Regions from separate parts of the Mesorhizobium sp. M0119 genome, predicted to be linked through region 3. Evidence: predicted binding sites of a transcription regulator. Region 3 holds the regulator's gene; each other region holds the start of a gene.
What was found. The regulator LexA, encoded in region 3, represses DNA repair genes until DNA is damaged. The targets are predictions, from matches to a motif close to TGTTCNNNNTGTGTTCNG.
Positions count from the first base shown of each region.

Region 1: the regulator LexA is predicted to act here: its motif matches at 3,624-3,641, upstream of NKJ40_RS08690 (helicase-related protein).
Region 2: the regulator LexA is predicted to act here: its motif matches at 2,001-2,018, upstream of NKJ40_RS13430 (single-stranded DNA-binding protein).

Region 1 is NZ_JAMYTU010000006.1:175,671-186,215, forward strand. Features, by position in the region: gene NKJ40_RS08685 (RNA-binding S4 domain-containing protein) at 1-43, opposite strand, end outside; gene NKJ40_RS08690 (helicase-related protein) at 56-3,457, opposite strand; gene NKJ40_RS08695 (TetR/AcrR family transcriptional regulator) at 4,158-4,742, opposite strand; gene NKJ40_RS08700 (FAD-dependent oxidoreductase) at 4,826-6,076, shown strand; gene phbB (acetoacetyl-CoA reductase) at 6,144-6,869, opposite strand; gene NKJ40_RS08710 (acetyl-CoA C-acetyltransferase) at 6,974-8,158, opposite strand; gene phaR (polyhydroxyalkanoate synthesis repressor PhaR) at 8,437-9,045, shown strand; gene NKJ40_RS08720 (hypothetical protein) at 9,155-9,601, opposite strand; gene NKJ40_RS08725 (TetR/AcrR family transcriptional regulator) at 9,703-10,356, shown strand; gene NKJ40_RS08730 (citrate/2-methylcitrate synthase) at 10,398-10,545, opposite strand, start outside.
Region 2 is NZ_JAMYTU010000011.1:96,923-107,467, reverse strand. Features, by position in the region: gene NKJ40_RS13445 (hypothetical protein) at 1-125, shown strand, start outside; gene NKJ40_RS13440 (MarC family protein) at 201-830, shown strand; gene NKJ40_RS13435 (OsmC family protein) at 839-1,264, opposite strand; gene NKJ40_RS13430 (single-stranded DNA-binding protein) at 1,387-1,899, opposite strand; gene NKJ40_RS13425 (hypothetical protein) at 2,048-2,398, opposite strand; gene NKJ40_RS13420 (cupin domain-containing protein) at 2,285-2,620, shown strand; gene NKJ40_RS13415 (ArsR/SmtB family transcription factor) at 2,562-2,876, shown strand; gene NKJ40_RS13410 (SRPBCC family protein) at 2,873-3,397, shown strand; gene NKJ40_RS13405 (ATP-dependent Clp protease proteolytic subunit) at 3,424-4,029, shown strand; gene NKJ40_RS13400 (hypothetical protein) at 4,123-4,416, shown strand; gene uvrA (excinuclease ABC subunit UvrA) at 5,116-8,037, shown strand; gene NKJ40_RS13390 (DUF302 domain-containing protein) at 8,037-8,447, shown strand; gene NKJ40_RS13385 (GNAT family N-acetyltransferase) at 8,444-8,914, shown strand; gene NKJ40_RS13380 (DUF72 domain-containing protein) at 8,943-9,749, shown strand; gene NKJ40_RS13375 (hypothetical protein) at 9,796-9,996, opposite strand; gene urtE (urea ABC transporter ATP-binding subunit UrtE) at 10,214-10,545, opposite strand, start outside.
Region 3 is NZ_JAMYTU010000009.1:150,324-160,868, forward strand. Features, by position in the region: gene NKJ40_RS11895 (SurA N-terminal domain-containing protein) at 1-1,326, shown strand, start outside; gene trpD (anthranilate phosphoribosyltransferase) at 1,323-2,333, shown strand; gene trpC (indole-3-glycerol phosphate synthase TrpC) at 2,338-3,150, shown strand; gene moaC (cyclic pyranopterin monophosphate synthase MoaC) at 3,153-3,659, shown strand; gene NKJ40_RS11915 (molybdopterin molybdotransferase MoeA) at 3,659-4,864, shown strand; gene NKJ40_RS11920 (hormone-sensitive lipase) at 4,872-5,702, opposite strand; gene kynU (kynureninase) at 5,800-7,047, opposite strand; gene lexA (transcriptional repressor LexA) at 7,496-8,230, shown strand; gene NKJ40_RS11935 (ComEC/Rec2 family competence protein) at 8,224-10,545, opposite strand, start outside.

The sequences.
Region 1 (10,545 bases), on a different contig from region 3:
AGAACAGCCACTTGTCGATGCGCTGGCGGGCATCAGTGACCATCGGACGAGCAGCTTACTTCTTCAGCTGGTCGCGCAACGCGGCGAGCTTGGCGAAGGGCGAGTCCGGATCGAAGCGGACCGGGCGTTCCTCACGCGGCTTTGGCTGGAAGGCGGGCTTTGCGCCTTGGGCGCCGCCTTTGCCGTCCTGCCGGCCAGCCTTCCAGTCGGGCCGGTTTTCGCGCCGGTCTGGGCGTTCGCCTTGCGGCTTGCCGGCGCGCTGCTCTCCAGCCTCGCCTTGCAGTTTAGGCTTGAACTTGCTGCGGTCGAAGCGCGGCTTGCCGGCGCCGTCGCGCTGGTCGTGCCGCCCCTGACGGGCGGGCCGGTCGCCCGGCGTCGGTTGCCCGCCGGCATCCACCGGCGCATCGCTGCGGCCGTCCGGCGCAGCTTGACCATTGCGCGCGCGACTGTCCCGATGATTGTCCCGGGGGCGGTTGTCATGCTGGCGATGACGCGGGCGCTGGTCGAAACGACCCTGCCGCCACAACAGGATAGGTTTTGGCTCCTCCGCCTCTGGGGCAGCTTCGCCGGCGACGGCTCCTGCCGTCGCTGCAGGTTCGGCCGGCGATGCTTCCGTAGTGTCGGAAACCGGCGGCTCTGCCGGTGCCGCAGCTTCAGTTTCCGCCCCAAGTTCCGCCCTTGGCTCGGCCGCTGGTTCCGCAGGTGCTTCAGCAATCGCCTCGGCGGCGGGCTGGGTCTCTTGCGTGACTTCTGCCGCAGCTTCAGGGGCTGGAGCTTCCGGCTGGTCTTCCGTTTCGGTCACGGCTTCGGCCGCAGCCTCCGCAACTGGGGCCGCATCCGACACGGGCTCGGAAACCTCCGCCGGCGGCTCTGCCGCGGCAGCTGCTTCCGCCATCCTCGCCTGCTCGGCTTGCGTTGCCTCTTCCGCCGCCTGCTTTGCAGCGGCAGCTTCACGCGCGGCATTGTCCTGTGCTTCGAGCCGCGCCTTGACCTCGGCCGCCGGTTTGGCATCGGCGCGATAGCCGAGTCCCTTCAGGATTTCTTCCATGTCGTCGGCGGTGGCGCCGAGGATCGACATCATCGGCGGCGTCACCACGAAGGACTGGCCGTCATAGGCGCCGTCGGGGCGAGGCCCAAGGCCCGGCTTCCAGTTGGTCGCCGGCCGGATCAGGTCGGCCAGCCGCTCGAGAATATCGACGCGTACAGCACGCCGGCCCAGATTGCGGTAGCCCGCCAGCTTGTAGAAGGTCTTGTCGAAGGTCGGATCGATGACCACCGAGGTGCGGCCGGAGGCCAGTGCGTGAACGACATCGCCGAAGCCAGGTTTGTCCTTGCCGTCGTTTCTCAGCGCCCACAGCAGCGTTATCAACCCGGCCGGCGCCGGCTTGATCAGCGCCGGCACGAAGACATGGTAGGCGCCGAAGCGCACGCCGAGACGGCGAAGCGCCGCGCGGCCTTCCTGGTCGAGGGATTTCATCTCGTCGGCGATGTCGCGACGGTTGATGAGGCCGAAATGCTCGACGAGCTGGAAAGCGATGCCGCGGCCGATGCCAGTGATCTGCTCGGCGTTCTTGAGGTCGACCAGCGGCTTCAGCAGGAATTCGATCTGAAAGTTGACGAAGCGCTCGGCGCGCGCCGCAACCTTGTCGCGGGCCGGGCCGGTGAGTTGCTCGTCGGCGAGCAGAACGAGACGCGGCTTCAAAGCGTCTTCGCCGGCAACCAGTGTGCCGATCGGGGCGCCGATCCAGCGCAGCGTGCCATCCGAACCCAGCGCGATGTCGCCATTGGCAGAGGCGCCGAAGCGCTCGGCCCGCGCCTCGAACTCGGCGGCAAGCGCTTTCTGCGCCGCCGCCCGCACCGCCTTGGCGTCCTCGCCGCCGGCGCTCTGGTCGGCGGTGAAGCGGAAACCCTGCAACTCGCCGACATGGTGGCCTTCGACGAGGACGGTTCCGGTTGGGCTGATTTCGGCTTCAGGCATCGTGTTTTCTCTAAGGCGCCGCATGAGGACGGAAGTCCTGCGGTCTACAAAACGTTTCGTCAACCGCTCATGCAGCGCATCCGACAATCTGTCTTCGATTTCGCGCGTCTTTTCCTGCCAGTGTGCCCGATCGGCCAGCCAGCCGGGCCGGTTGGAAACGAAGGTCCATGTGCGGATCTGGGCAATCCTGTGCGACAGCGTGTCGATGTCGCCTTCGGTGGTGTCGGCACGGCGCACCTGCTCGGCCATGTAGTTCTCGTCGACATGGCCTTGCCTGGCAAGGTCCATGTAGATGGAGGCGATCAAGTCGGCGTGCTGGGCCGGCGCGATTTTCCTGTAGTCGGGCAGCGCGCAGGCTTCCCACAGCAGCGCCACGCGTCCGGCATCGGTGGTGAGTGCCCGGACGTCCTCGTCGCGCGACAGATGCTCGAGCGCCTGCGCGTCTACTGCCGGCAGTGCGCGCGTCAGGCCTTCGACCGGGGCGTTGGTCTCAATCGAGCGCTTCAGCGCATCGAGGTTGGCGAAATCGAAATGCGCGGTACGCCACTGCAGCACCTTCACCGGATCGAAATCATGCGCCTCGATGTTCTTGACCAGTTCCTCATCCAGCGGATCGACCTGGCCGGTGACGCCAAAGGTGCCGTCGCGCAAATGCCGGCCGGCACGGCCGGCAATCTGGCCGAGCTCGGCCGCCGTCAGGTTGCGGTACTGGTAGCCGTCGAATTTACGGTTCTGGGCGAAGGCGACATGGTCGAGGTCGAGGTTGAGGCCCATGCCGATGGCGTCGGTGGCGACGAGATAGTCGACGTCGCCCGACTGGAACAGCGCCACCTGGGCGTTACGGGTGCGCGGGCTGAGTGCGCCGAGCACGACGGCGGCACCGCCCTGCTGGCGGCGGATCAGCTCGGCGATGGCATAGACCTCGTCGGCCGAGAAAGCGACGATCGCGGTGCGCCGCGGCAGGCGGGTCAGCTTCTTCGAGCCGGCATAGGCAAGATGCGATAGGCGTGGCCGGGTCACCACCGACACGCCCCGCAGCAGGCGCTGCAGGATGCCGTGCATGGTGGCCGCACCCAGCAGCAGCGTCTCCTGGCGGCCGCGCAGATGCAGGATGCGATCGGTGAAGATGTGGCCGCGTTCGAGATCGCCGGCGAGCTGGACCTCGTCGATGGCAACGAAGGCGGCGTCGGTCTCGCGCGGCATCGCTTCCACGGTGCAGACCGAGTATTTCGCGCCCGCCGGCTGGATCTTTTCCTCGCCGGTGATGAGCGCAACCTTATGGGCGCCGACCTTCTCGCAGACGCGCGTATAGACCTCGCGGGCAAGCAGCCTGAGCGGCAGGCCAATGACGCCGCTTTCATGCGCCACCATGCGTTCGATGGCGAGATGGGTCTTGCCGGTGTTGGTCGGGCCGAGCACGGCCGTCACGTCTCGACCCGACAGGATCAGCGGTTCAGTGTGTTTCGGATGGATGTTCATCGGCCTGGAAATAAGGCTCTCTGCCTCGCATTGTCGGGAGCGCGCCCATATTGGCCGCGTATGACAGGCGACACATAGGGATTTCGGGCGCGAAGCGAAAGCGGAATGTGCCGAGGGCAGGCCGATTGGTCGCTTCAAGCCAGAAAATCTGTTCCCGATTAACAGTTGGAACGAGTCTGGAACGAATCAGCGACGAATCACTGACTGGCGCTGATTCAGGGTTTGTTCACGGCTACATCTGGGCTTTCTGCCAGCGAGTCTCACCACATGCTGAATCACAGAAACTGGCCCGATTCATGCAAGCGGCATCCAAGCGAGCACTGCGGTTAACCTTTGCCGGTGAATGATCGTGGCCGGCCAATCTGCTTCGCCCAACATTATGAAATTATTGATGTTTCCTAATACGCTTTAATCATTTCGAGGGTGTTTTCAGCTCTCGCCGTTAACGTTCCGCTCAAAGCCGGAACGAATCGGCGACGAATCAGAGATAGGCGAAGTTTCTTGGTTTGTTCACCGCAACATGTTGTGTTGTGAACATCTTTCCCACCGAGAATCCACAGGCTGCCGGCGGTTTTTGCACAGGCTGCGCGGCGGCCGTTAACCTTTGTGTACTGGTTCGGCACACGCGGCGTCATGGCCATCGGGTCGACGCAGTTGCTGCATGAGGCTCACACTCGGCCAGCCACGCTGAACGGCTTGTTCAGGATACGTCCGCTCCGACGGCATAGCGCTGCAATGTGGGGCCGACGTTCTGGATGATTTCGTCTTGGGACAGGGCGACGACCGGCGGAAGCCGCAGCAGGTACCGGCACATCGCCAATCCCAGCAACTGGCTGGAAATGAGCCCGGCCCGCCGGCCCGCATCGGCTGGATCAGCGACCGCCGCAACCAGTGGCCTCACCTGGTTGGCAAATACATCGCGCAACTTTTCGGCGGCAAATTCGTTCGACGTCGCCGAACGCAGCAGAATTACCATGCCGGTACCGTTGGCCGGATCTTCCCAGATTTCGAGAAATCGCCTGATCAGTGTCTTGCCGATGTCGGTTCGGTCGATCACCCGTAGTGCGGGCAATTTCAGATCGACGACGGCCGCCCTGGCGAACAACTCGTCCTTGCTGCGGAAATAGCGGATCACCATGGCCGGATCGATCGAAGCATGGGCCGCGACGTCACGGATCGAGGCGCCGTCATAGCCGCGTTCGGCGAACAGGAGCCTCGCGGCCTCAAGTATCTGAGCCCGGGTGCGATCCGACTTGCTGGGTTTCTTCGACTGATTCTCGGTCATGAAAATGCATATGCCAACGGTCGTTGACAAATGCAATGGCTTCGGCTAAAAAGTCAACATATGTTGACAAATGGAGAGAGAAAATGTTGCCCGATACAACGGAAATCCTGATTATTGGCGCCGGCCCGACCGGCTTGGCGCTGTCCATCGTGCTGCACCAGGCCGGGGTCGACCATGTTCTGATCGACAGGCTTGGGGAGGGCCTTCAGACCTCGCGGGCTGGCGTCATCCACGCTCAGACGCTGGAAGCGCTGGAGCCGCTGGGCGTCACGCAGCGGCTGAGCGAACTTGCCCTGAAGCTGCAGAATTTCGCCATCCGCGACCGCAATCGGGCACTGCTCAAGCTCGATTTCGGAAGGCTTCCGTCGAGGCATCCCTATCTGATGATGCTGCCTCAGAATCTCACCGAGCAGGTGTTCGCCGAGCGGATTGCCGCCCTGGGCGGCGTGATCCACCGCATGGTCGAGGCCAAGGCCGTGGTTCAGGACACTGACGGTGCGTGGGTGACGGTGGTCGAGAACGGCAGCGAGAAGATCATATCGGCACGCTACGTTGTTGGCGGCGACGGTATGCACAGCCTGGTGCGCAGCTCGGCCAGCATCGAGTTCGACGGCGCGGCCTATGAGGCGTCGTTCGTTCTCGCCGACGTTCGTCTCGACTGGCCGGTTGGGCCAACCGAAGTGTCGCTGTTCTTTGCGCCAGCCGGGCTGGTGGTGGTGGCGCCGCTTCCGGACAGATCGTACCGCGTCGTCGCGACAATGGACGACGCGCCGGAAAAACCCGCGGTCGCAGACATACAGGCGCTGCTGGACAGCCGCGGACCGACCGGCAAACGAGGCCGGGTGCTCGACCTGAAATGGAGCTCGCGTTTTCGCGTGCATCACCGCCTGGTCCGGTCATACCGCAAGGACCGGTTGTTCCTGATGGGCGATGCCGCGCACGTACACAGCCCGGCCGGAGGGCAAGGCATGAACACCGGCATCGTCGACGCGGTCGTGCTTGGTCAGTTGCTTGGCGACGTGGTGAACGGCGTGCGCCCGGAAGCGGAGCTCGAACTCTATGAAACACTGCGACGCCCGGCGGCCCAGGAGGTGCTTGACCTGGCTGCCATGATGACCGGCATGGCGCTTACCCGCAGTCCGGTGAAGCGGTTCGTCCGCAACCTCATGCTATCGGTGCTGAACCTCACACCATTCCTGAAGCGCCGCATCGCCTTGAAGCTGTCGGGCCTCAGTCGGGCGCCGCTTGCCCGTCTGCCGGCGCCCGCGTGCGAGGCAGGTTCAATTGCCCAAATCCAGCCTGAAGCCAGCCCAGCGCTGAAACGTGCCGCGTGACAGCCCGGTTATCTGCCCGTACCTGCCGTCAGGCCGGTACGGGGGGGCATCCGCGACATCCCAAGCCTCAGCTAATGTACTGGCCGCCATTGGCTGATATGGTCGACCCGGTGATGAAACCGGCATCGTCGGAAGCGAGGAAGACGACGCAGCGCGCGATCTCCTCCGGCTCGCCGAGACGGCCGACCGGGATCTGCGGGATGACGCGCTCGTTAAGGACCTTCTCGTCCATCGCCTTGACCATCTCGGTGGCGATATAGCCGGGGCAGATGACGTTGACGGTGATGCCGGCGCGCGCGCCTTCTTGGGCCAGTGCCTTGGTGAAGCCGATATCGCCCGCCTTCGAGGCCGAATAATTGACCTGGCCGACCTGGCCTTTCTGGCCGTTGATCGAGGAGATGGTGATGATGCGACCGAACTTGCGGTCGCGCATGCCGCCCCACAACGGATGCGTCATGTTGAAGACGCCGGAAAGGTTGGTATCGAGGACCTCCTTCCATTGCTCTCGCGTCATCTTGTGGAACATCGCGTCGCGAGTGATGCCGGCATTGTTGACCAGCACCGAGACGGGACCGAGATCGGCCTCTACCTGTTTGATGCCGGCGGCGCAGGCCTCGTAGTCGGCGACCGACCATTTATAGACCGGGATGCCGGTCGCGGCCTTGAACTTTGCCGCCGCTTCCTCGTTGCCCGCGTAGTTTGCGGCGACCGAATAGCCGGCGCTTTTCAAGGCGACCGATATCGCCGCGCCGATGCCGCGCGACCCGCCTGTGACGATTGCAACCTTTGTCATATGTCCTCCCGGGAAATGCAGATGACTGAGCGTTGAAGCGGTGGGGTTTGCCCTCTATTCCCTACTCGCTTTGCGCCAGCATCCTATTCGTATCGCTTATCTCATCACAATGCTTCCACGCACATGGCAACACCCATGCCGCCGCCGATGCACAGCGTCGCAAGACCTTTCTTGGCATTTCTGCGGCCCATTTCGTAGACCAGCGTGTTGAAGATGCGCGCGCCCGAGGCGCCGACCGGATGGCCGATGGCGATGGCGCCGCCATTGACGTTGACGATCGCCGGGTCCCAGCCCATGTCCTTGTTGACGGCGCAGGCCTGCGCGGCGAAGGCCTCGTTGGCTTCGACCAAATCGAGGTCGCCGACCGACCAACCGGCCTTGGCCAGCGCCCTGCGCGAGGAGGGGATCGGTCCCGTCCCCATGATCTGCGGGTCGACGCCGGCGGTCGCCCAGGAAACGATACGCACCAGCGGTGTGATGCCGCGCCTTGCGGCTTCCGCTTCGGTCATCAGCACCACGGCGGCGGCGCCGTCGTTGATGCCGGAGGCATTGGCAGCGGTTACCGTGCCTTCCTTGTCGAAGGCGGGCTTGAGCTTGGTCATGGCGTCGATTGTCGCGCCGTGGCGGATGTATTCATCCTGGTCGACTATCGTGTCGCCCTTCCTGCCCTTGACTGTGAAGGCAACGATCTCGTCCTTGAATTTTCCGGCTTTCTGCGCGGCCTCGGCCTTGTTCTGGGAAGCCAGTGCGAACTGGTCCTGGTCGTCGCGGGTGATCTGGAACTGGCGGGCGACGTTCTCCGCGGTGTTGCCCATATGATAGCCATAGAAGGCATCGGTCAGGCCGTCCTTGATCATGGTGTCGATCAGCTTGAAATCGCCCATCTTGACGCCACCGCGCAGATGCTGCGCGTGCGGAGCCATCGACATTGATTCCTGGCCGCCGGCAACGATGATCCTTGCGTCGCCCTGGGCGATCTGTTGCATGCCGAGCGCGATGGCGCGCAAGCCGGAGCCGCAGAGCTGGTTGAGGCCCCAGGAGGTCGCCTCCTGCGGCACGCCGGCGGCCATAGCCGCCTGTCGCGCCGGGTTCTGCCCTTGAGCCGCGGTCAGGATCTGGCCGAGGATGACCTCGTCCACCTCCTTGCCGTCAACGCCGGCTCGGACAAGCGCTTCCCTGACGGCGACGGCACCCAGTTCATGGGCTGGCGTGTTGGCGAAGGCGCCGTTGAAGGAGCCGACAGGCGTGCGCGCTGCACTGGCGACAACGATGGCGTTGGAAGCGGACATGTTCTTCTCCAGGCTTTCGGGGAACGATTTCGGGTGCCGTCGGGGACTTTTCTTGCCCTTTCCACAACCCGAGTCAAACCCGAAATGGCTAGGGCGTTGCTCCGTCGCAAGCAGGCCGCGCGTCGCGGCGACGGCAGCCCATCCGTGCTGCGCAGCATAAAATGTTCTCGCACTGCACAAACTGCTTGGATTCATGACGCTTTTGCGCATATCCTTTAAAAAGGCGCAATCGTTACCGGCGGCTTACTTAAGCTGCCCGGTGTCCGGGGAGGATGCAGATGGCCGCAAAAGACGAACCTATTGTTATCAAGAAATATGCCAATCGCCGTCTCTACAATACGGGCACCAGCACCTATGTGACGCTCGAGGATCTCGCTGAAATGGTCAAAAAAGGCGAGGACTTTACTGTCCAGGACGCCAAGACCGGTGACGACATCACGCATCCGGTGCTGACCCAGATCATCTTCGAGCTGGAGAACAAGGACGGGCAGAACATGCTGCCGATCCCGTTCTTGCGTCAGCTCATCGCCTATTACGGCGACCAGATGCAGATGATCGTGCCGAGCTTTCTCGAACAGTCGATGCTGGCCTTCTCGAAGGAGCAGGAACGCTTTCGCGAGCAGATGAAAGATGCCCTCGGCAAGTCGCCGATGGACATGATGAAGATCGCGACGCCGATCAAGGTTCTGGAGGAGCAGACGCGGCGCAACATGGAGATGTTCCAGAACGCCATGCGGCTGTTCACGCCGTTCCCGCCTGGGGGGTCTGCGCCGGCAGCAGCGCCGGCCGAACCGGCCAGGAAGGAAACATCGGAAAAACCCGACGACCTTCAGGAGCTGAAGGAGCAGATCGCCGCGATGCAGCGCAAGCTCGACACGATGTCGTGACTGCCGGCCGGCGAAGCGCCGGCCCAAATTTCCCTCAGCAGGCCCGTGTCAGAAAACATCTTCGCCTCGAAGGTGAAGATGTCATCCATGCTCTATTTCGTGGCATGCCCTATTTCGTGGTCACCGTCACCAGAGCGGTAACAGGTTTGCCGTCTACTAGAATGGGCCGGTGATGATCATCGGCAAGAAGCACGCCGATCACGTGTCTGCCGGCGGCATCCGGGCAATGGCCGAAACGGGCCTTGATAAGATCACCGCCAAAGTCGCTGTTCATGCTGTTGTACGGCTTGCCGGGGATGTTGCAGGTGTCTCCGTTGGGATCGATCTTCATATGCACGTGGCCGCATTGCTTGATTTCCCCGCACTCACCCGCAGGGAGCAGCCTGAAGTTGCTCCTGACGACAACGCCTATCGCCTTCTCAGGAGCATTGCCCAGTTCGACAACTGAACCTGCCGTCGGCCAGACGACTTCCAGGGTGGGCCGATCCTCGGCCTCGGCAGATACGAGCGACAATAAGGAGAAAGCGAGGGCAGTCGTTGCGATGATGCGAAACATGGTAACCTCCGTTGCGATGTAAGCAGTGATTACATACGCAGCGCTCGAACACAAGGGAAATAATCAGTGATTACATTCCGCTCTCGTGTTATTTGGCTGAGATGACCAAGACTACTGATTCCGACGAAGCCGGAGATGCCAAGCGATATCATCACGGCAATCTCGTCGAGGCCTTGATCACGGCAACCGTGGAGATCATCGAGGAACGGGGAACCGAGCATGTGTCCGTACGCGAGGCCGCAAAACGTGCCGGCGTTTCACCCGGCGCACCATTCCGGCATTTTCGATCGAAAACAGCGCTGCTAACCGCAGTCGCCGAACAGGCCATGGATCGGCTGACAAAGGCTGTTGCCAAGGCGCAGTCGAAAATCGACAGCGCAGATCCCATTGAGGCCTTCGAAGCAATCGGGCAAGGCTATCTGGAATGGGCAATTACCAACCCCACGCATTTCCAGATCATCAGTTCCCGAACCCTGATTGATTTTGAAGGGTCGGACAGCCTTCGTGATCAGAATGAGGCTATTCGGCGGACGATGATCGACTTGCTGACGCAAGCGCAACAACAGGGTCGGCTTGCTCCCGACACCGACTTTGATCATCTTGTGCTTGCCGCGCGTGCACTCGTTTACGGGTTGGCACGCATGGCGATCGATGGTCATTTCCGGGAATGGCATCCGTCCGAGCCGCCAGCCCTGGCCGCGCAGCGGGCTCTCCGACTTTTCATGAGCCGGATGACCATTCCATCTAAAGCTTAGTCCGCCAGCACCCAAAAAAGGGGCCGAGATTGCGCCGCCAGCTAATGGAACTCCGGCAGCGGTCCCTGGTAGCGGGCGCGCGGCCGGATCAGGCCGCTGCTTGTCACCTGCTCCACGGCATGCGCGGCCCAGCCGACGCTGCGGCCGAGCGCGAACAGACGGAACGGCGCATCGGACGGCAAACGGAGA
Region 2 (10,545 bases), on a different contig from region 3:
TGCGCTGGAGCTTTTCGCGCATCACCGAAAATTCGTTCCGCTGGCTGGGCGAACGCTCACAGGACGACGGCGCCACCTGGCGTCTCGAAGTTGAGTTCCTGGCGCGCCGCGCCGCGAGCCCGTGATCCGCACGGTTTCCACTGGCTCCGCTTTGCTCTACCAATCCCGATATCCGGCATTGCCGGCGGGGGAGGGTCAGCATGCCGAGCTTCGACAGCCTGTTCAACGCCTTCGTCACCATACTTGTGACGATCGATCCGCCCGGCCTGGCGCCGCTCTTCCTCGCCGTGACCCGCGGCATGAACCGCGAGGAACGCAACCAGGTCTCCGTGCGCGCCTCGGTCATCGCCTTCCTGGTGGTGGCGTTGTTCGCAATCGCCGGCGCGTCGATCCTGTCAGTCTTCGGCATCACCCTGCCGGCCTTCCGCGTCGCCGGCGGCTTTCTGCTGTTCTTCATCGCCTTCGAAATGGTGTTCGAGCGCCGGCAGGACCGCAAGGAGAAGATCGGCGACGTCGCCATCACCAGGGATATGATCCACAACATCGCCGCCTTTCCGCTGGCGATCCCGCTTATTGCCGGTCCCGGCGCAATTTCGGCGACCGTCCTGCTCTCAAGCTCGTTTCAGGGTTTTGGCGCGCAGACAGCACTTGTCGGCATCATCGCCATCTGCCTTGTCATCACTTACCTGGTGTTCGTGCTGTCAGAGCGCATCGACCGTATCCTCGGCCAAACCGGCCGTTCGATCCTGACACGGCTGCTCGGCGTCATCCTGGCGGCGCTCGCCGTACAGTTCGTCGCCGACGGCATCAAGGCGCTGATGGCGACTTAGGAACTGCCCTACTTCGCTGTCGTTTCAATGACTTCGAAGTCGTGGGTAATCTCGGCGGTCTTGGCCATCATTGCCGAGGCCGAGCAGTATTTCTCGATCGAAAGCCCGATCGCCCGCTTCACCTTGTCGTGTGACAGCGCCCGGCCCTTGACGACAAAATGCATGTGGATGCGGGTGAACACCTTGGGATCGGCTTCTGCACGGTCGGCATCGAGTTCGACCACACAATCGTCAACCGCCTCGCGCCCCTTTTCGAGGATATGGACCACGTCATAGGCCGAGCAGCCGCCGGTACCGATCAGCACCAGTTCCATTGGGCTCGGCCCCGGCGTCTTGCCCTCCGGCCCGAACGCAGTGCCTAGCACCAGCTTGTGCCCACTGGCGGACTCGCCAACGAAGGTGCGCTCCTCGACCCATTTGACCCTTGCTTTCACTTGATACGTCCTTTCACCGCTCAAACGCATAACGTCCCGAAAATCCAAGACAGATTTCGGGACGCCATTTCGTGGCCAAGGTGCTGGCGCTTTTCGCCGCAAGGGCAGTCCGCCCCGAGAAATCAGAACGGGATTTCGTCGTCCAGCTCGCGCGACGAACCACCGCCGCCGCCCTTGTTGGCGCCACCGCGATTGAAACTTTCGCCCGGGCCGGACTGGCCGAAATCGGAACCGCGGCTCGCACCACCACCGGCATAGTTGCCGACCTGGCCGCCGCCCTCGCCCCGCGCATCGAGCATCTGCAGCTCGCCGCGGAATTTCTGCAACACGACCTCGGTCGTATAGCGGTCATTGCCGGTCTGGTCCTGCCATTTGCGCGTCTGCAGCTGGCCCTCGACATAGACCTTCATGCCCTTCTTCAGATACTGCTCGGCCACCTTGGCGATCTGGTCGTTGAAGATCACGACATTGTGCCACTCGGTCTTTTCCTTGCGCTCTCCGGATGTCTTGTCGCGCCAGCTTTCCGACGTCGCGATGCGAATGTTGACAACCGGGTCACCCGAATTCAGGCGGCGGATTTCAGGGTCCGCCCCGAGGTTGCCCACCAGAATGACCTTGTTGACGCTACCCGCCATGATACTTCTCCGCGCTCATCCGAAACCAGATTTCTGTCGCTGCACCTTACAGGCTACGGATAATCCCTGCCTGCCGTCGCTGCCTTTTCCCACAACGTTTTTGTTCTCTTTTCGTTCTACAGTACAGGCCCTGCACTGTCAATAGTTGTCAGTAAGAAGTAGTGTCTTGACGTCGAATTTCCACAGACCATGGGATCGAGGCGAACGCATGAAGATGGTTGCGCAAGACGATCAGCCGCAAGAAGAATGGCGGGCGGGAGTAAAGACCCGAATGCATGTCTCGGCCCGCAACGGCGCAACTCAACTTTGCATATTCGAACAATGGGTCGAACCAGCGGTTGGCGCCCCGACACATTGGCACCCGGTCGAGGAAGTGCTTACCGTCATCGCCGGCAGGGCCGAGATGTGGATCGACGAAGAGCATGTCGTCTTGACCGCCGGACAGTCGCTTGTTGTTGCCGCGCACAGGCAACATGGCTTCCGAAACGTCGGCTCCCAATATGCTTCATATCCATGCCGTGCTCGCGTCACCAGTTTTCGAGGCGACGTTCAACGGATCCCCCGACATGGTGAGACGCTGGCTTCCAGCGAGTTTGTAAAACCTCGCCTGTCTTTAAAAACACGGCTTGCCAAACCGATAAGTATTGACTTATGCTTTCGGCATGATCGAAGCAGAGATTTTTCGGGCACTGGCCGATCCAACGCGTCGCGCCGTCTATGAGCGGCTCGCCGACGGCGAGATGACGGTGTCTGAACTGCGCACTGGCATGCCGGTATCGCAGCCGGCGGTATCGCAACATCTCGCAGTGCTGCGCGGCGCCGGCCTCGTGGTCGAGCGCCGGGCCGGCCGCAACGCCTATTACCGCGCCGATCCGAAGGGGCTTGCGCCGCTGCTCGGCTGGATCGAACGCTACCGCGCGTTCTGGCCAGAGCGCATCGAAAGGCTCAAGACGGTTTTGAAGGACATGGACCAATGACCAGCCGAGGCAAAGAACGCGCGGAAATGGCGGCAGACAAGATCGAGTTCGAGTGCGAGCTGCCCGAGCCGCCGGAAAAGGTGTGGCGGGCGCTGACGGTGCCGGACCTGCTCGCGGCCTGGATGATGCCGAACGACATCAAGCCCGAAATCGGCAACCGCTTTGCCTTTAAAGCGCCGAATGCGCCGATCGAGTGCGAAATCCTCGACGCGGATCCCGGACGGCTGCTGCGCTATTCCTGGCGGGAGCGGGCGGCGCCCGGCGATACGCAAGTGCCGCCCGGCAACCCCCTGGACAGCCCAAAGAACGACAACCCAGTGGACAGCATCGTCACCTTTACGCTTGACCGCACCGTTTCCGGCGGCACGCATCTGCGCATCGTCCATGATGGTTTTGCTCGGGCAGCGATGCCGGAGATCGCGATGGTAGGTGCCGGTTGCCGGCTTTCGTTTGAAGCACGCGCTCCCAAGCATAAGCAGATCGCCGCAAACGCGCCGCGCCTCTTCCTGCGCGCGGCCTGAACGACAACAGTCAATGGAGACAAACGATGAGCGGCCTTGCCAATTTGGTGCCGATGGTGATCGAGCAGTCGAGCCGCGGTGAACGCGCCTTCGACATATTTTCGCGGCTGCTGCGCGAGCGCATCGTCTTCATCAACGGGCCGATCGATGACGGCACCTCGGCGCTGGTCTGCGCCCAGCTTCTGTCGCTGGAATCCGACAATCCCGACAAGGAGGTCTCGCTCTACATCAACTCGCCGGGCGGCGTGGTGACCAGCGGTTTCGCCATCTACGATACGATGCAGTATATCAGTTGCCCGGTCTCCACCGTTTGTATGGGTTTCGCCGCCTCGATGGCCTCGTTTCTTTTGATGGCCGGCACGCCAGGGCGGCGTATCGCGCTACCCAACACCAGCATCGTGCTGCATCAGCCTCTCGGCGGTTTCCAGGGCCAAGCCTCCGACATCCAGCGCCATGCCGAGGGCATCCTTCGCACCAAGCGGCGCATGACCGATCTTTACGCCCATCATTGCGGCCGCACCTACGAAGAAGTGGAACGCACGCTCGACCGCGACTTTTTCATGACTGCGCAGGAGGCCAAGGATTGGGGCCTCGTCGACCATGTTTTCGACACTCGCAAGCAGGCCGCGTGAAGCACCTTCGAACGGAACTGAGCGATATGAGGGCCGGCAACTCTCAGCGCCGCCGGTCTGGCTTCGGCGCTATCGCCGCACTATAGTCAGGTGATGACCGCCATTCGTTCATCCAGCCTATGCCTTGCCATTGCCGCCATTGTGGGCACGAACATGCTGGTGGGCATGGCACTTGCCCAAGATAATTCGACGTCTTCGCAAAAGGGCGCCCTGCCCGGTGTGACGAGTGACTATCGCATCGCCGAGCCAACTCCGCAGCCCGAGCCCGACGACGCGGTTCCAAGCAGCGGCAACGGTACGTTCAAGATCGGCGATACCGATGTTCGGATTTCCGGCAGCATCACCATCGATGTCGCTACCGGCGGGATCAGGCCCTCCAGCCGCTAAGTTCGCCTGGTGTGAACCACAAATATTGCGCTTCAAACGAACAGCCCCGCCATTGCTTTTGCAACTGACGGGGCTTCTTGGATCTAAAATCCAAATTGCCGGGAGTGTACTGCCGGCTTTTTATTTCGGATGCTTCGCGGCGTTCAGCCGACGATCCGACTAGCAGTCTCTGATTGTTGTGGGGATCGGCAGATCAACGTTGGCAGGTAGCGCTAAACGCCTGACCTGGCTACTTATACCTGCCGCGGCTCCAGCGACACGTGGAGCCTCAAGGAACTATCCGGTGGAGTCATGCCTCTGCTCTCCTTCTGTTCGTTGCGACTGTCGTCGTCGAAGCGCTCATCGCATAACCCGCAGCGTCTCGCAGGCTAGCCCCAGGCCGCGAGGCCATCGAAAGACGGCCAGCTTCGTTGACGTTTGGAGTCTGCCCCCGTGACGCATGGACGTCAACCTTGAATAGCCGATTACCGAAAAATGTGATCGCGAGACGCTTTGTGAAGCCGGCCGCACGGGCAGCTTTTGTCAGGAGCGTGTTCGGCCTTTGTTCTTTCCGCTTGCCCGTTCGCGCGAAAGACGGTTAAACGCTTTGGTCGAGAGTTGTGGCGTCTCTCGAAAAGGCGGCGAAATTTACCTACATAGGGGGTGGTCGGGAAAACCCGCCCATCCCATGAATTCCAGATTCTGAGGCGGCGACCGGCGATGGCCGACCATAAATATCTCTCCATTCGCGGGGCACGCGAACACAATCTGAAGAATGTCGATCTCGATCTGCCGCGTGACAGCCTGATCGTCATGACCGGCCTGTCGGGGTCGGGCAAGTCGTCGCTTGCCTTCGACACCATCTACGCCGAGGGCCAGCGCCGCTATGTCGAGAGCCTTTCGGCCTATGCACGGCAATTCCTCGAAATGATGCAGAAGCCGGACGTCGACCAGATCGACGGCCTGTCGCCAGCCATCTCCATCGAGCAGAAGACCACCTCGAAAAACCCACGTTCGACGGTCGGCACCGTCACCGAGATCTACGACTATATGCGGCTTTTGTTCGCCCGCGTCGGGGTACCCTATTCACCGGCCACCGGCCTGCCGATCGAGAGCCAGACGGTTTCGCAGATGGTCGACCGGGTGCTTGCAGTCGAGGAAGGCACCCGGTTGTTCATTCTGGCGCCGATGGTTCGCGGCCGCAAAGGCGAGTACCGCAAGGAATTGCTGGAGCTGCAGAAGAAGGGCTTTCAGCGCGTCAAGGTCGATGGCGTCTTCTACGAGATCGCCGACGTGCCGGCGCTGGACAAGAAGTACAAGCATGACATCGACGTTGTCGTCGACCGCATCGTCGTGCGCGGCGATCTGGCGACGCGGCTCGCCGATTCCATCGAGACCGCGCTGAAGCTGGCCGACGGACTGGCGGTAGCGGAATTTGCCGACAAGCCGCTCGACGCCAGCCAGACCGGCGAGGATTCGGTCAACAAGTCGAAGAACGAGACGCATGAACGCATGCTGTTCTCGGAAAAGTTCGCCTGCCCGGTGTCCGGTTTCACCATTCCCGAGATCGAGCCCAGGCTGTTCTCCTTCAACAATCCGTTCGGCGCCTGCCCAACCTGCGACGGGCTCGGCAGCCAGCGCGCCATCGATGCCAGCCTGGTCGTGCCCGACGAGAATGTTTCGCTGCGCGCTGGCGCCGTAAGCCCGTGGGCGAAGTCGACCTCGCCCTATTATGCGCAGACGCTGGAAGCGCTGGGCGTTGCCTATGGCTTCAAGCTCGGCGACAAGTTCAAGGATTTGAGCGAGGAGGCAAGGCAAGCCGTGCTGCACGGCACCGGCGAGCGCGAAATCACCTTCCACTACGATGACGGCCTGCGCTCCTACAAGACGACGAAAACCTTCGAGGGCGTCATCCCCAATCTCGAGCGCCGCTGGAAGGAAACCGAATCCGCCTGGATGCGCGAGGAGATCGAGCGCTTCATGTCGGCCACGCCCTGCCCGGCCTGCCGCGGCTATCGGCTGAAGCCCGAGGCGCTCGCGGTCAAGATCGCCGGCAAGCACATTGGCGAGGTCACCGAGCTGTCGATCCGCAAGGCCGACCAGTGGTTCACCGACCTGCCTGCTTCGCTCAATGACAAGCAGAACGAGATCGCGGTGCGCGTGCTCAAGGAAATCCGCGAGCGGCTGCGCTTCCTCAACGATGTCGGGCTCGACTACCTGACGCTGTCGCGCAACTCCGGCACGCTGTCGGGCGGCGAGAGCCAGCGCATCCGGCTTGCCTCGCAGATCGGCTCCGGCCTGACCGGCGTGCTTTACGTGCTGGACGAGCCGTCGATCGGTCTGCACCAGCGGGACAATGCCCGCCTGCTCGACACGCTGAAGCATCTGCGCGACATCGGCAACACAGTGATCGTCGTCGAGCATGACGAGGACGCCATCCTGCATGCCGACTACGTTGTCGATATCGGCCCGGCAGCCGGCATCCATGGCGGCCACATCATCGCCCAGGGCACGCCGCACCAGATCATGGCGACGCCCGCTTCGATCACCGGAAAATACCTGTCGGGCGAACTCGAAGTGGCGACGCCGGCCGTGCGGCGCGAGGCCAAGAAGAACCGCCGGCTGAAGGTCGTCGGCGCGCGCGGCAACAATCTGAAGAACGTCACCGCCGAAATCCCGCTCGGCACGTTTACCGCCGTCACCGGCGTGTCCGGCGGCGGCAAGTCGACCTTCCTGATCGAGACCCTGTTCAAGGCGGCGTCACGCCGCATCATGGGCTCGCGTGAACATCCGGCCGATCACGACCGCATCGAGGGGTTGGAATTCCTCGACAAGGTCATCGACATCGACCAGTCGCCGATCGGGCGCACCCCGCGCTCCAACCCTGCCACCTATACCGGCGCCTTCACGCCGATCCGGGACTGGTTCGCCGGCCTGCCGGAGGCCAAGGCGCGCGGCTACCAGCCGGGCCGCTTTTCGTTCAACGTCAAGGGCGGCCGCTGCGAGGCCTGCCAGGGCGACGGCGTCATCAAGATCGAGATGCACTTCCTGCCCGACGTCTACGTCACCTGCGACGTCTGCCACGGCAAGCGGTACAACCGCGAGACACTGGACGTCCTGTTCAAGGGCAAGTCGATCGCCGACGTTCTCGACATGACGGTCGAGGAAGGCGTCGATTTCTTCGCCGCCGTGCCCGGCGTGCGCGACAAGCTGGAGACGCTGAAGCGGGTCGGCCTCGGCTACATCCATGTTGGCCAGCAGGCAACGACTTTGTCGGGCGGCGAGGCGCAGCGCATCAAGCTGGCCAAGGAACTGTCGCGCAAGGCGACCGGCAAGACGCTCTACATTCTCGATGAGCCAACCACCGGCCTGCATTTCCACGACGTCGCCAAGCTGCTTGAGGTGCTGCACGAGCTGGTCGACCAGGGCAACACGGTCGTCGTCATCGAGCACAATCTAGAGGTGATAAAAACCGCCGATTGGGTGCTCGATCTCGGCCCCGAGGGCGGCGACGGCGGCGGCGAGTTGGTGGCGTCCGGCACGCCGGAGGACATCGTCCGCGAAAAACGCAGCTATACCGGGCAGTTCCTGAGGGAATTGCTGGAGCGGCGCCCCGGAGGCAAGCGCGAAGCGGCGGAGTGATGGCAAAGAACGGTCTCATCACGGTCCAAAGCAGCTTCGGCGTGGCCGAAACCATCGATCGCCTGGTCGAGACTGTGGAACGTGCAGGATTGCTGGTCTTCGCCCGCATTGACCACGCCGCCGGTGCGCGCAGTGTCGAAACATCACTGCGTCCAACCCAGCTCCTGATTTTCGGCAATCCGAAAGGCGGTACGCCACTGATGCAGGACCGGCAGCCTGCCGGCATCGATCTGCCGGTCAAGGCACTGGCTTGGGAGGACGAGCAAGGCAAGGTCTGGCTCTCCTACAATGACGCGCACTGGATGGCTGATCGCCACGGCTTGGGCGACGCCAGCCGCAATGCCGTCGCCGCGATCGCCGCCGGCATGGACAAGGTGATTGCGGCCGCTGGCGGTGCGGGCCAGTTTTGATCATGAGAGCCGCTCGGGCCGATGATCTCGCCACGGTGATCTCGCTCACCACCGACGCCTACGCGCCTTACACCGCGATGCTGGGAGCACCGCCGATCCCGATTACCGAAGACTATGCGCCGCGCATCGAGCGCGGCGAGGTCTGGCTTTCGGAGCAAGACGGGCAGACGGCTGGCCTGATCGTTCTCGAACGACATGCGGACCATACAATGATCTTCAGCGTCGCCGTTGCGCCCGCCTCTCAGGGCAAGGGTTTCGGCATCGGACTGCTCGATTGGGCCGAGCAACAGACGCGCCTATGGAGCTTGCCTGAAATCCGACTCTACACCAATGCCAGAATGGAACGGAACGTTTCGTTGTATAAGGCGTACGGCTTTCGCGAAACGGGTCGCCGGCCCAATCCATATCGGCCAGGATGGACGGTCGTCGACATGGCGAAAGCCGTCGAGACGACCGCCATCGCGTGATCCTTTTCTGCAAACCGGGAGGACTACCATGACTCAATCAGGAACAATCCGCGCCGGCATGGGGGGCTGGACCTTCGAGCCGTGGGACACGTCCTTCTACCCGGACAAGTTGTCGAAGGCCAAGCAGCTGAATCATGCCAGCCGGCAGGTGCCGACTATCGAGGTCAACGGCACCTATTATTCGAGCTTCAAGGAACCGACCTTCGTCAAATGGGCGAACGAAGCGCCGGATGGTTTCGTCTATTCGCTGAAGGGCAACCGCTTCGTCACCAACCGCCGCGTGCTCGGCGAGGCAGGCGAATCGATAATGCGCTTTCTCGGGTCGGGCGTCGCGGCACTTGGCGACAAGCTCGGGCCGATCCTGTGGCAATTCGCGCCGACCAAGAAATTCGACCCGGACGACTTCGAGGCCTTCCTGAAGCTGTTGCCGGAAAAGCAGGACGGCGTTGCGCTGCGCCACGCAGTCGAGGTGCGCAACGACAGCTTCGTCGTGCCGGAGTTCGCAGCCTTGGCGCGAAAGCACAAGGTCGCGATCGTCTATGCCGACCACGCCAAATATCCAGGGATTGCCGACGTCACCGGCGATTTCATCTATGCGCGGCTGCAGACCGGCAGCGACCACAATCCCGATTGTTACACGCCCAAGGCGCTCGATGAATGGGCGGCGCGCGCAAAAACCTGGGCGGAAGGCAAGGTGCCGGCCGACCTGCCGCGTGCCGATCCTTCAACCGACGCGCCGGTCAAGCCACGCGACGTGTTCGTCTACTTCATCACCGAGGGCAAGGTCCGCGCTCCATTCGGCGCCATCGCGCTGATGAAGCGGGTCGCAGGCTGACGCCCCCGCTGTCGGTGGTCTGCCTGGCCGGGTCCTCAACTACCGGCTATGCGGCGCGCTCGTCCGAACGCCGATCAACCCTGACGATCTCGTTGAAAGCATCGAGATCGACATAGAAGACCTTTGTGATCTCCGCGATGAGTTCGTCGTGGTCATACCCCTGCGATTTCAGAATGTTGATGGCTGTTAGGATGTCGACCCGCTCCGTGAGCCGTCGTTTCTGGTAGTCCTCGACATAGCGCTCCATCGACTGGCCCTAGCTCCCAAGCACCCGAAATGTTGGACGACAACAGATCGCTGGAAGGGAGCGGCTTGCGCGCAAGCATGCCGACGCGGCCCGCGCCTTCCCCTGATCTGCCAAGTTGGAACTGGTACGGAAAGCGGCCGACTCACCAAGGCCAAGCAAAATCTAGCACGCAATCTCCAGCGCGCCAGAGTTGCAAAGTAATGGAATCAATAAGAATTCAGACAGTCAGGAATTTGCGGACGTCCGCCCGGTCGAGATCCTCGGCGGGGCCGGTATGGACGATCTGGCCGCGGTCCATGATATTGACCTCGTCGGCCAATTCCCGGCAGAAATCGAGATATTGTTCGACCAAAAGCACGGCAATGCCGGCCTGGTCGCGCAGATAGCGAATGGCGCGGCCGATATCCTTGATGATCGACGGCTGGATGCCTTCGGTTGGCTCGTCGAGCACCAGCAGCTTCGGCCGCATCACCAGCGCCCTGCCAATGGCAAGCTGCTGCTGCTGGCCGCCGGAAAGGTCACCGCCGCGGCGCGCGAGCATCTGCTTCA
Region 3 (10,545 bases):
GATCGCACCATCGATTACCTGACCTTGCCGAAATCGCTTGTCGAGCCGATAGAAGCGCCGTCCGACAGCGTGCTTTCGGCCTATTTCGGGGAAAACAAGAAGACCTACGCCGCGCCCGAATACCGTAAGTTCTCCTATGTCAGGCTCGAACCGGAAGACATCATGGATTTGAGCGCGGTGACCGACCAACAGGTCAGCGACGACTACAACAAGAACAAGGCGCGCTACACCACGCCGGAGATGCGCACCATCGAGCAGCTTGTATTCAAGACGCCTGACGCTGCAAAGGCGGCGCTCGATTCGCTCAGGACCGGCGCGACCTTCGACAAGATCGTCGCCGCCGAAGGCAAGACGCCGGCCGACACGCTGCTCGGCACGCTGGCCAAGGACAAGATCGCCGACAAGGCGGTTGCCGATGCTGCCTTCAAGCTCAACGTCAATGAAGTCAGCCCGGCCGTGCAAGGCGCCTTTGGCCCCGTTCTGCTGCGCGTCACCGAGATCAAGCCGGAAGTGGTGAAGCCGTTGGCCGAAGTATCCGAGCAGATCCGCAAGGATCTGGCACTGGGCGAGGCAAGCCGCATCTTGCTGGACGTCCACGACAATTATGAGGATACGCGCGCCTCCGGCAGTTCGCTCGCCGAGGCAGCCGCCAAATTGAAGCTGAAGGTCGTCACTATCGACGCCATCGACCGCACCGGCCGAAGGCCGGATGAAAGCATCGTCAAAGACCTGCCGGAATCGCCGGCCCTCATCAAGGCGGTGTTCGAATCCGAACCCGGAACCGACAATGAAGGTCTCACCACCGCCGATAACGGCTTCGTCTTCTACGACGTGAGCGCGATCACGCCGGCCCGTGACCGCACGCTGGACGAAGTCCGCCAGAAGGTCGTGGCCGACTGGACCGCGGCGGAGACTACCAAACGGCTTACCGCAAAGGCACAAGAGCTCGAGAAGCGTCTCAAGGCCGGCGCCACGCTCGAGGTGATCGCCGGTGAGCTCAAGCTCGAAAAGCAGACCAAGCGCGGTGTCAAGCGCGATGCTGACGACGTCGATTTCGGCAAGGAAGGGGCCGCCGCGATGTTCGGCGTCGGCGAAGGCGGCACCGGGCTGATCCCCTCGCCCACCGGCGACGGACAGATCCTGTTCAAGGTTGCCGAGGTATTCGAGCCCGCCGGGGCCGACGCCAGCTCAGTACCCCAGGACGCACAGAAATCCTTCACCTCCGGCATGTCCGACGATCTGCTCGACCAGTTGGTGGCGCAGTTGCAGACGCAATATGACGTCCGCATCGATCAGACGGCCGTAACCCAAGCCCTGGCCAGATGAGCGCGCTGAAGATCCACATCGCCAAGGTCGCCGCCGGCAGCGCTCTTTCGTTCGAGGAGGCGCGCGAGGCCTTCGACATCATCATGTCCGGCGATGCCACCCCCGGCCAGATCGGCGGCTTCCTGATGGCATTGCGCGTGCGCGGTGAGACGGTCAGCGAGATCGCCGGCGCCGTCGCCACCATGCGCGCCAAGATGCTGCGCGTCGAAGCTCCCGAGGGCGCCATCGACATTGTCGGCACCGGCGGCGACAATTCGCACAGCGTCAACATTTCGACCGCATCCGCTTTCGTCATCGCCGGCAGCGGCGTGCCCGTCGCCAAGCACGGCAATCGCGGACTGTCCTCGCTGACCGGCGCCGCCGATGTGCTGATCGCATTGGGCGTCAAGATCGACATCCCTCCGGAGACGATCGGCCGCTGCATCCACGAGGCCGGCGTTGGCTTCATGTTCGCGCCGGCGCATCACCCGGCGATGAAGCATGTCGGCCCGACCCGGGTCGAGCTCGGCACCCGCACCATCTTCAACCTGCTGGGCCCGCTTTCCAATCCGGCCAGTGTCAGACGGCAGATGGTCGGCGTGTTCCTGCCCGAATGGATCATGCCGGTGGCAGAAACGTTGAAGGAGCTTGGTGCCGACCATGCCTGGGTCGTCCATGGCGACGGCTATGACGAGATCACCACCACCGGCGAGACGCAGGTCGCCGAATTGGCCGGCGGCGAGATACGCAGCTTTACGCTGACCCCTGAAGCAGTCGGGCTGACGCGTCACACCAAGGACGAGTTGCGCGGCGGCGACGCCGCCCACAATGCCCAGGCAATGCGCGACATGCTCGGCGGCGCCGCCGGCGCCTTTCGCGATACGGTGCTGATGAATGCCGGCGCCGGGCTGGTGGTGGCCGGCAAGGCGACGACACTTGCCGACGGCATGGTGACGGCAACGCAGGCCATCGACAGCGGCCGCGCGCTAAAAGTGCTCGACAGGCTGGTCGAGATTTCGAACGGTTAAAACTATGTCCGACATCCTGCGCAAGATCGAGGCTTACAAGCGCGACGAGATCGCGGCGGCCAAAGCGCAAGTGCCGTTTGCCGAGATCAAGGCACGGGCGACGGATGCCGACGCGCCGCGCGGCTTTCTTTCCGCCCTTGAGGCAAAGCGCAAATCCGGCAGGTTCGCGCTGATTGCCGAAATCAAGAAGGCTAGCCCGTCCAAAGGCCTGATCCGCGCCGATTTCGATCCGCCGGCGCTGGCCAGGGCCTATGCGAAAGGCGGTGCCGCCTGCCTTTCGGTGCTGACCGACGCGCCCTCCTTCCAGGGGGCGCCCGCGTTCCTCAGCAATGCGCGCGCCGCCGTCGAATTGCCTGCCTTGCGCAAGGATTTCCTGTTCGACCCCTATCAGGTCTACGAGGCCAGGGCCTGGGGCGCCGATGCCATCCTGATCATCATGGCCAGCGTCGACGACGCGTTGGCAAGAGAACTCGAAGCGACAGCTTTCGGGCTGGGCATGGACGCGCTGGTCGAAGTGCATGACGAGGCGGAAATGGAACGTGCGCTGCGGCTGTCATCGCGGCTGATCGGCATCAACAACCGCAATCTCCGGACCTTCGAAACCAGCCTCGAGACCTCGGAACGGCTGGTCGCGATGGTGCCGGCCGACCGCCTTCTGGTCAGCGAAAGCGGTATCTTTTCGCATGACGATTGCCGCCGGCTGGAGCGGAGCGGCATCGCCACTTTCCTCGTCGGCGAGAGCCTGATGCGTCAACAGGACGTGGCCGTGGCAACCCACCTGCTTTTGACGGGCAAGGCGCCGGCAGAGGCGATCTGACGATGGCTGCCGCCCTCACCCATCTTGGCGCGCAGGGCGAAGCCAATATGGTCGATGTCGGCGACAAGGCTGAGACGGTGCGCACGGCAGTCGCCGAGGGCTTCGTATCGATGCGGCCCGAGACGCTGGACATGATCCTCGCCGGCAACGCCAAGAAGGGCGACGTGCTGGGCACCGCGCGCATTGCCGGCATCATGGCGGCCAAGAAGACGCATGAACTGATCCCGCTCTGCCATCCGCTGCTGCTGACCAAGATATCTGTCAATATCGAGCCGGACGCCGCGCTGCCCGGCCTGAAAGTGACGGCATTGACCCGCGTCACCGGCAAGACCGGCGTTGAGATGGAGGCTCTTAGCGCCGTCTCGGTCGCTTGCCTGACCATCTACGACATGGCCAAGGCGGTCGACCGCGCCATGGTCATCTCCGGCATCAGGCTGGTTGAAAAGACCGGCGGCAAATCCGGCGACTACAAGATCACCGGAGACGGGGCCACCGAGGCAGGCCGATAATGGCGCTAGTCCCAGTTGCCGAGGCGCTCGAGCGTCTGCTGGACGGCGCAGCAGCGCTGCCGGGCGAACGCGTCGCACTGCTGGATGCCGCCGACCGCGTGCTGGCGGAGCCGGTTGTGGCGCTCCGCACCCAGCCGCCGTTCAACGCCTCCGCCATGGACGGCTATGCCGTGCGGGCGGCCGACATCGCGTCCGTACCGGCAAGGCTTTCGGTGATCGGCATGGCGCCGGCCGGACGCGGCTTTGCCGGAACGGTGCAGCAGCGGCAGGCCGTGCGCATCTTTACCGGCGCGCCGCTTCCCGAAGGCGCCGACACCGTCGTCATCCAGGAGAACGTCCGCGATCTCGGTGGCGGCAGCGTCGAAGTGACGGAACCGACGGTGCAGGGGCGCAACATCCGCCGCCTCGGGCTCGATTTCGCCAAGAGCGATGTCCTGCTGCCCAAAGGCCGCCTGCTCGATCCGGCGGCCTTGTCGCTGGCGGCGTCGGCCAACCACCCCGAGGTCCGCGTGGTCAAACGGCCGCTGGTCGCCATCATCGCCACCGGCGACGAATTGCTGCCGCCGGGCAGCGATCTTGGCCCCGACCAGATCATCTCCTCCAACGCCTATGGTGTCGCCGCTGCCGCACAGTCGGTCGGTGCGCGCGCGCTCGACCTTGGCATCGCGCCGGACCGCAGGGAGGCGATCGCTGCGCTGGTTGAAAAGGCCGTGAAGGCTGGCGCGAACGTCATCGTCACGCTGGGCGGTGCCTCGGTCGGTGACCACGACTTCGTCCATGACGTGCTGACCGGGCAAGGCGTGACGCTCGATTTCTGGAAGATCGCCATGCGGCCGGGCAAGCCGCTGATGTTCGGGCGGCTGGGCGACATTCGCTGCATCGGCCTGCCCGGCAATCCGGTGGCGAGTCTGGTCTGCACCCAGCTCTTCCTGAAGCCGCTGCTGGCGCGCCTCGGCGGTCGCGCCTTTCAGCAGGATATACGTCAGGCACGGCTCGGTGCTGCCATGCCGGCCAACGATCTCAGGCAAGATTATGTGCGGGCTGTTGTCACAGACGACGCCGGTACGCTCGTGGCGACGCCGTTCGGCATCCAGGACTCCTCGATGCTGAAAATGCTGGCCGATGCCAACGGGCTGATCGTCCGCGCGCCGTTCGCGCCTGCCGCGGCGGCGGGCTCCCCCTGCGGCGTGCTGATGCTACGCTGAACCTGCCTCACTCCCAGATCAAGGTCCGGGTCAGCGGATGGTCTGGATCGGCCAAACCGTCGATGATGTTGAAATGATGCCGGTCAGGCTCGACCACCGAGCTGGTCGCGGCACCCAGACCGATCCAGATATTGGCCAGCAACGCGCTCTGGCGCAGGAATTCGGCGCGCTCGCCGCCGCCGGCCCAGCAGGTCAGGCGGGCCTTGTCCATCGGGCGCAGCAGCACCGGGCTTTCGGCCTGCGCCTCGGCCTCATCGATCGCGATCGTCTCGTTCATGCCGGTGCGCATGATCGGGCGCAAATCGTGCACCCCCGAGATCGACACCACATGACGAACGCGCCGGACCACTTCGGGCGCCAGCGGCGTCGTCGCCGTAACCATCCGGCTAACAAGATGGCCGCCGGCCGAGTGTCCGGTCAGCATCAGCGGCCCTGCGACCATCGCCGCCGCCTTGCCGATCGCCGCGCCGACTTCCTTGACGATGCCGCCAATGCGTATCTGCGGACAGAGCGTGTAGGACGGCATCGCAACCGCATAGCCACGATCAACAGCGCCAGCGGCAAGATGCGACCAGAAACTCTTGTCGAAAGCCATCCAATAGCCGCCATGAACGAACACCACGAGTCCCTTGGGCTTGATGGCCGGCAGGAAAAGATCGAGCCGGTTGCGTGGGTTATCGCCATAGGCCATGTCGAGCTGCGCCCTGCCTTGCGTCGAAAGCACGTTGCGGAAAACCCGCGCGGGCTCGATCCAGGCCGCCGGCCAGCGATCGCTGCCGGCTATGTTGGCGCCGTTGGCATAGGCGTTGTCCCAATCGGCAATGTGACGTTCGAACACCCTGCGCCCTCCCTTGGCAATATGGCCTTGCAACGTAGCCGTAAGCATCGCGCGGCGCGTCGTCGCCAGCCTCACGATTCCAGCTCTCGCATCAATCTCAAGTGACAGCCGCCTTGATGGCGAAGCGCGCATCCTTCCACGCACCGGTGCGCAGGATGTCCTCAAGCACTTCGACGGCCTGCCAGACATCGGCATAGCCGACATAGAGCGGGGTGAAGCCGAAGCGCATGGTGGATGGCGCGCGAAAATCGCCGATCACGCCACGTTCAATCAGCGCGCGCATGATCTGGTAGCCATGCTCGTGCATGAATGAAATCTGGCTGCCGCGTTTTTCCCCGTCGCGCGTGCTTTCGAGCGTGAGCCCGTAAGCGCCGCACCTTGCATCAACAAGCTCGATGAACAGATCGGCCAGCGCGATGCTCTTCTTGCGCACCGCCGTCATGTCGACATCGTTCCAGATGTCGAGCGCGCCTTTCAGCGTCCGCATCGACAGGATCGGCTGGGTGCCACACAGAAACCGGCGGATGCCGGTGCCGGCCGCATAGCCTGGCTCGAAGGCGAAGGGCCGTGCATGGCCCCACCAGCCGGTGAGCGGCTGCTGGATGTCGGCAAGATGCCGCTCAGCCGCATAGATGAAGGCAGGTGCACCCGGTCCGCCATTCAGATATTTGTAGGTGCAGCCAACGGCAAAATCGGCGTTTGCCTTGTCGAGCTCGACTGGCATCGCACCGGCGGTGTGGCAGAGATCCCAGACGATCATCGCCCCGGCCTCCTGGGCCCTGCGCGTCAGCCCCGGCATGTCGCGCAGTTCGCCCGACTTGTAGTTGACGTGGTTCACCAGCACCACGGCAGTGCGTTCGTCGATCAGCTCTTCGATGGTCGGCGCGTCGACCCCCGAGAGGCGCAGCAGCGTATCTTTTCGCGTCGAAACCACACCTTCAGCCATGTAAAGGTCTGCCGGAAAACTATCGCCCTCGGCGACGATGACCCGCCGCTGCGGCCGCATGGCCATGGCGGCGTGCAGCAGCTTGTAGATGTTGACCGACGTCGTGTCGCAGACCACCGTCTGGCCGGTCGCGGCACCGATCAGGCGCCCGAGCTGGTCGCCAAGTTCAAGCGGCATGTTGAACCAGCCGGCCGTGTTCCATGCGCGGATGAGATCATGCGACCATTCTTCGGTCGCGGCCTTGCGCAATTCATCGAAAGCGGCACGCGAAGGAGCCCCTAGCGAATTGCCGTCGAGATAGATCACTCCTTGCGGCAACACAAAGCGGTCACGCATCGCGCGCAGCGGATCTGCGGCATCCATCGCCTTTATGGCCGCGAGATCGGGAATTCCTGTCATGATTTGCCTGCTTCCCCAAAGATTCGACGCAACGCCGGACACGCATCGACTGTTCTTCCATTACCGGATAGCGCGCAGCAAGGCTCCACCAGCGAGAGGCAGCCTGACCAGGCGGTGGAAACCAGGAGTTAACCCGAGGTTGGCGTTTTGAGTTCGTTTCGTTCACGGTGCTTTGACCAAACCACACAGTCGATACGGGTTCACTTCCGTGCCCTTTGCCGACCGACGGCGGATGCCAGTGGCGCATTCTAGGAAGCCAGAAGGGCGCAAACGACAGCAGAATCAAGGCGATGAGGCTCGCGGCGGGTGAAAATGCGGCATTCCGGTAAGGGCGTGGTTTGTTTCCCGAGCCTTAACGCATTCATTAAACTTTAAACAGTTGCGGAACACAACTGGAACAGATAGTGTTTGTTCTGGGTTTGTTTTTCTGATTCTGTTGGGGGTCGCTATGCTGACACGCAAACAACACGAACTGCTTATGTTCATCCACGAAAGGTTGAAGGAAAGCGGTATCCCGCCTTCCTTCGACGAGATGAAGGAAGCGCTCGACCTGGCTTCCAAATCCGGAATCCACCGGCTGATTACAGCGCTGGAGGAGCGCGGCTTCATTCGCCGTTTGCCCAACCGGGCCCGTGCGCTGGAGGTGCTGCGCCTGCCTGACTCGATCGCCCCCGGCCTCAATGCGGCACGCAAGTTCTCGCCGAGTGTCATCCAGGGCAGTCTTGGGCAAGGCGCCCCTCGGCAGGGCAAGCCGACATCATCGCGCGTCCCTGCAGCCGGCAATGACGACGATGTCGTCGCCGCCGTTTCGATTCCGGTGATGGGCCGCATCGCCGCTGGTGTGCCGATCGACGCCATCCAGCACCAGACGCATTCGATTTCGGTGCCGCCGGATATGATCATGGGCGGCGAGCATTATGCGCTCGAGGTCAAAGGCGATTCGATGATCGAGGCGGGCATTTTCGACGGCGACACGGTGATCATCCGCAATGCCGATACGGCGAGCCCCGGTGAGATCGTGGTGGCACTGGTCGACGAGGAAGAAGCGACGCTGAAGCGGTTCCGCCGCAAGGGCGCTTCGATCGCCCTGGAAGCCGCCAATCCGGCCTACGAGACGCGCATCTTCGGACCAGACAGGGTCAAGGTGCAAGGCAAGCTCGTCGGACTGATCCGCCGCTACTGAGCTCCGCCCTTGGCGCCGGCTTTTGGCTTGTCGGTCCTGCGGTATGGCGGCAGGCCCCGCGCCGCGCGTGAAAATCTCCGCTGCATGTGCCAGGGCCGGTATGATTTTTCGACGGCGAAACGGATTTCGGCGCGTGTTGCCGCTTGTGGATCGAAATAGACGGCCGCACTTCCCGCGCGCGCTAGTTGCCGTTTGGTGACGACGAGGACCAGCCGGTCATAGTAGCAGGGATTATGGGCGGTGGCGTCGTCGATGACGATCAAGCTGGCAAAGGCGCAGGCTGGCCGTGCAGTATCGCGGTCCTTGGCTTGCGCGATGATCGCGCCGGATGGATGCCTGGCAAGGCAGAGGCCGTCCGTGCAAATGAACGGCATGCCCGGCGGTAGGTCGGCCGGATCGGCAATGTCGAATTGCGGATCGTTCTTTCCAGGTGTTTCCGGCGCGACGATAGCCTCTGATGTGAGCGCGCGTTTCCAGTTGTCGATGGTGAACTCATTCGGGCGTGCCCGGTTGACCGCAAGTTCACCGCTGCCGATCGGCAGCGCGACCAGCCGTGCGTCCTCCGAGATCAATACGTCGGGTACACGCGTCTGCGTTGTCGTTAGCAAGCCGGCGAGCGCAAAAGGAAGTGCCGCGAGCCGCAACCAGGTCGTCGCCATGCTGGCAATGACGAGGGCGATCGTCACCAGAAGGACGGATCTCAGCGAAATCAGCCCGACCGCATCGATCGGCGAGCGCTCGGAGATCCACCCGGACAGGGCGATCATCGCCGTCAGCCCCTTGCCCATCACGTAGAGGAAAGGCCCATCCGCGCCGAACGGCATCGCCAGCGCACTGAGGACGGCGAAGGGCATGACGACCAGTGAGACGATGGGCATGATGGCCAGATTGGCGAACAGGCTGAGCGGCGCCACGCGCTGGAAATGCCATATGGCGAAAAGCGCCGTGGCGCTCCCTGCAATGATCGAGGTCATCGCCAGGCCGCCCATGCCCAGCAGGACCTTTCGAGTGGCAAAGCGTAGCGGCGACCGCCGGGGCGGCGGGGTGGTGGCCCTGCCGGCGAGGTAATCGGACCAGCCTGCATAGGCGCCGACAAGGGCCGCCGTCGCGGCGAAGGACATCTGGAAGCTCGGACCGACCACCTCGTGCGGCGACACCAGAATGACCGCGATGGCCGAGATCGCCAGGTTGCGCATGGTGAGCGCGGCCCGGTCGAACAGCACGGCGATAAGCATCACCGCCAGCATGATGAAGCTGCGTTCGGCCGCTACCACAATGCCGGAAAAGACGAGGTAGGCCGCAATCGAAAAAAGCGCGGCGGCCGCGGCATATTTCTTGACCGGCCGTCGCGATGAGAAATCGGGAAACAGCGCAAAGGCGCCGCGTAGCAGCGCCATGATGGTGCCGGCGACCAACGCCATATGCAGCCCCGAGATGGAGATGATGTGGTAGATGCCTGTACGCCGCATCGCTTCGTTGATCTCCTCGGGAATGCCGGCGCGCACGCCGACGATCAGCGCAGCAGCAATCTCGCCCTCGGCGCCGCCAATGCGGCTGCGGATATGGTCGGCGATGGATTCGCGCGCGTCTTCGATCGCCGAAGAAAGCCGCGCGGCAAGCGGGATGCTGCCCGACGACACGACTTTCGGATTGCCGAGAAAAAAGCCGCTGCCGCCGATACCGGCGAAATAGCTGTCGAAGGAGAAATCATAGCTGTCGGGCCGCACCGGCCCGGTCGGCGGCAGCAGCCGCACATAGCCGGAGATCTCGGAACCGGCGGTCAGCTCAGCCGGTATTTTCATCGCCGAAACGCGGACCCGTTCCGGCATGTAGCGCAGTGTCGGCCTGGCGGTTGAGATCACATCGATCGTCAGCCTGATGCGGCCGCTCGCCATGGGCTCGTACGATACGACGCGACCCGTCAGCCGCGTCGAGATTTCGGAACCGAGCATATGCGTCCCGACACGCCAGGTCTCGAACTTGGCGGCAAGCACGCCAAGCGCGCAGAGCAACGCCACCATGAAGCACAGGCGCGTCCTGGGCCATGACCGCGAGACGACGGCACAAAGGGCTGCCAAGGCGACGATAGCGATCGGCTGTGGGAAGGCCAGCTCGGCCGCCATCGCGAAATACACGACCACCCCGCATGCGAGGAACACCGGCACCAGCAGGAAGGCGACGCCGCGGTCGAGTTCCAGGCCGGCCGCCGAGGTTACGCTGTTGCGGATACGGGACGGTGACGGAAGGCGGAAACGCCGGCGTAGGCGCACGATGGGCTCGCCCGCGGGCACGGAAACCGTTGCTGGGTCGCTGGC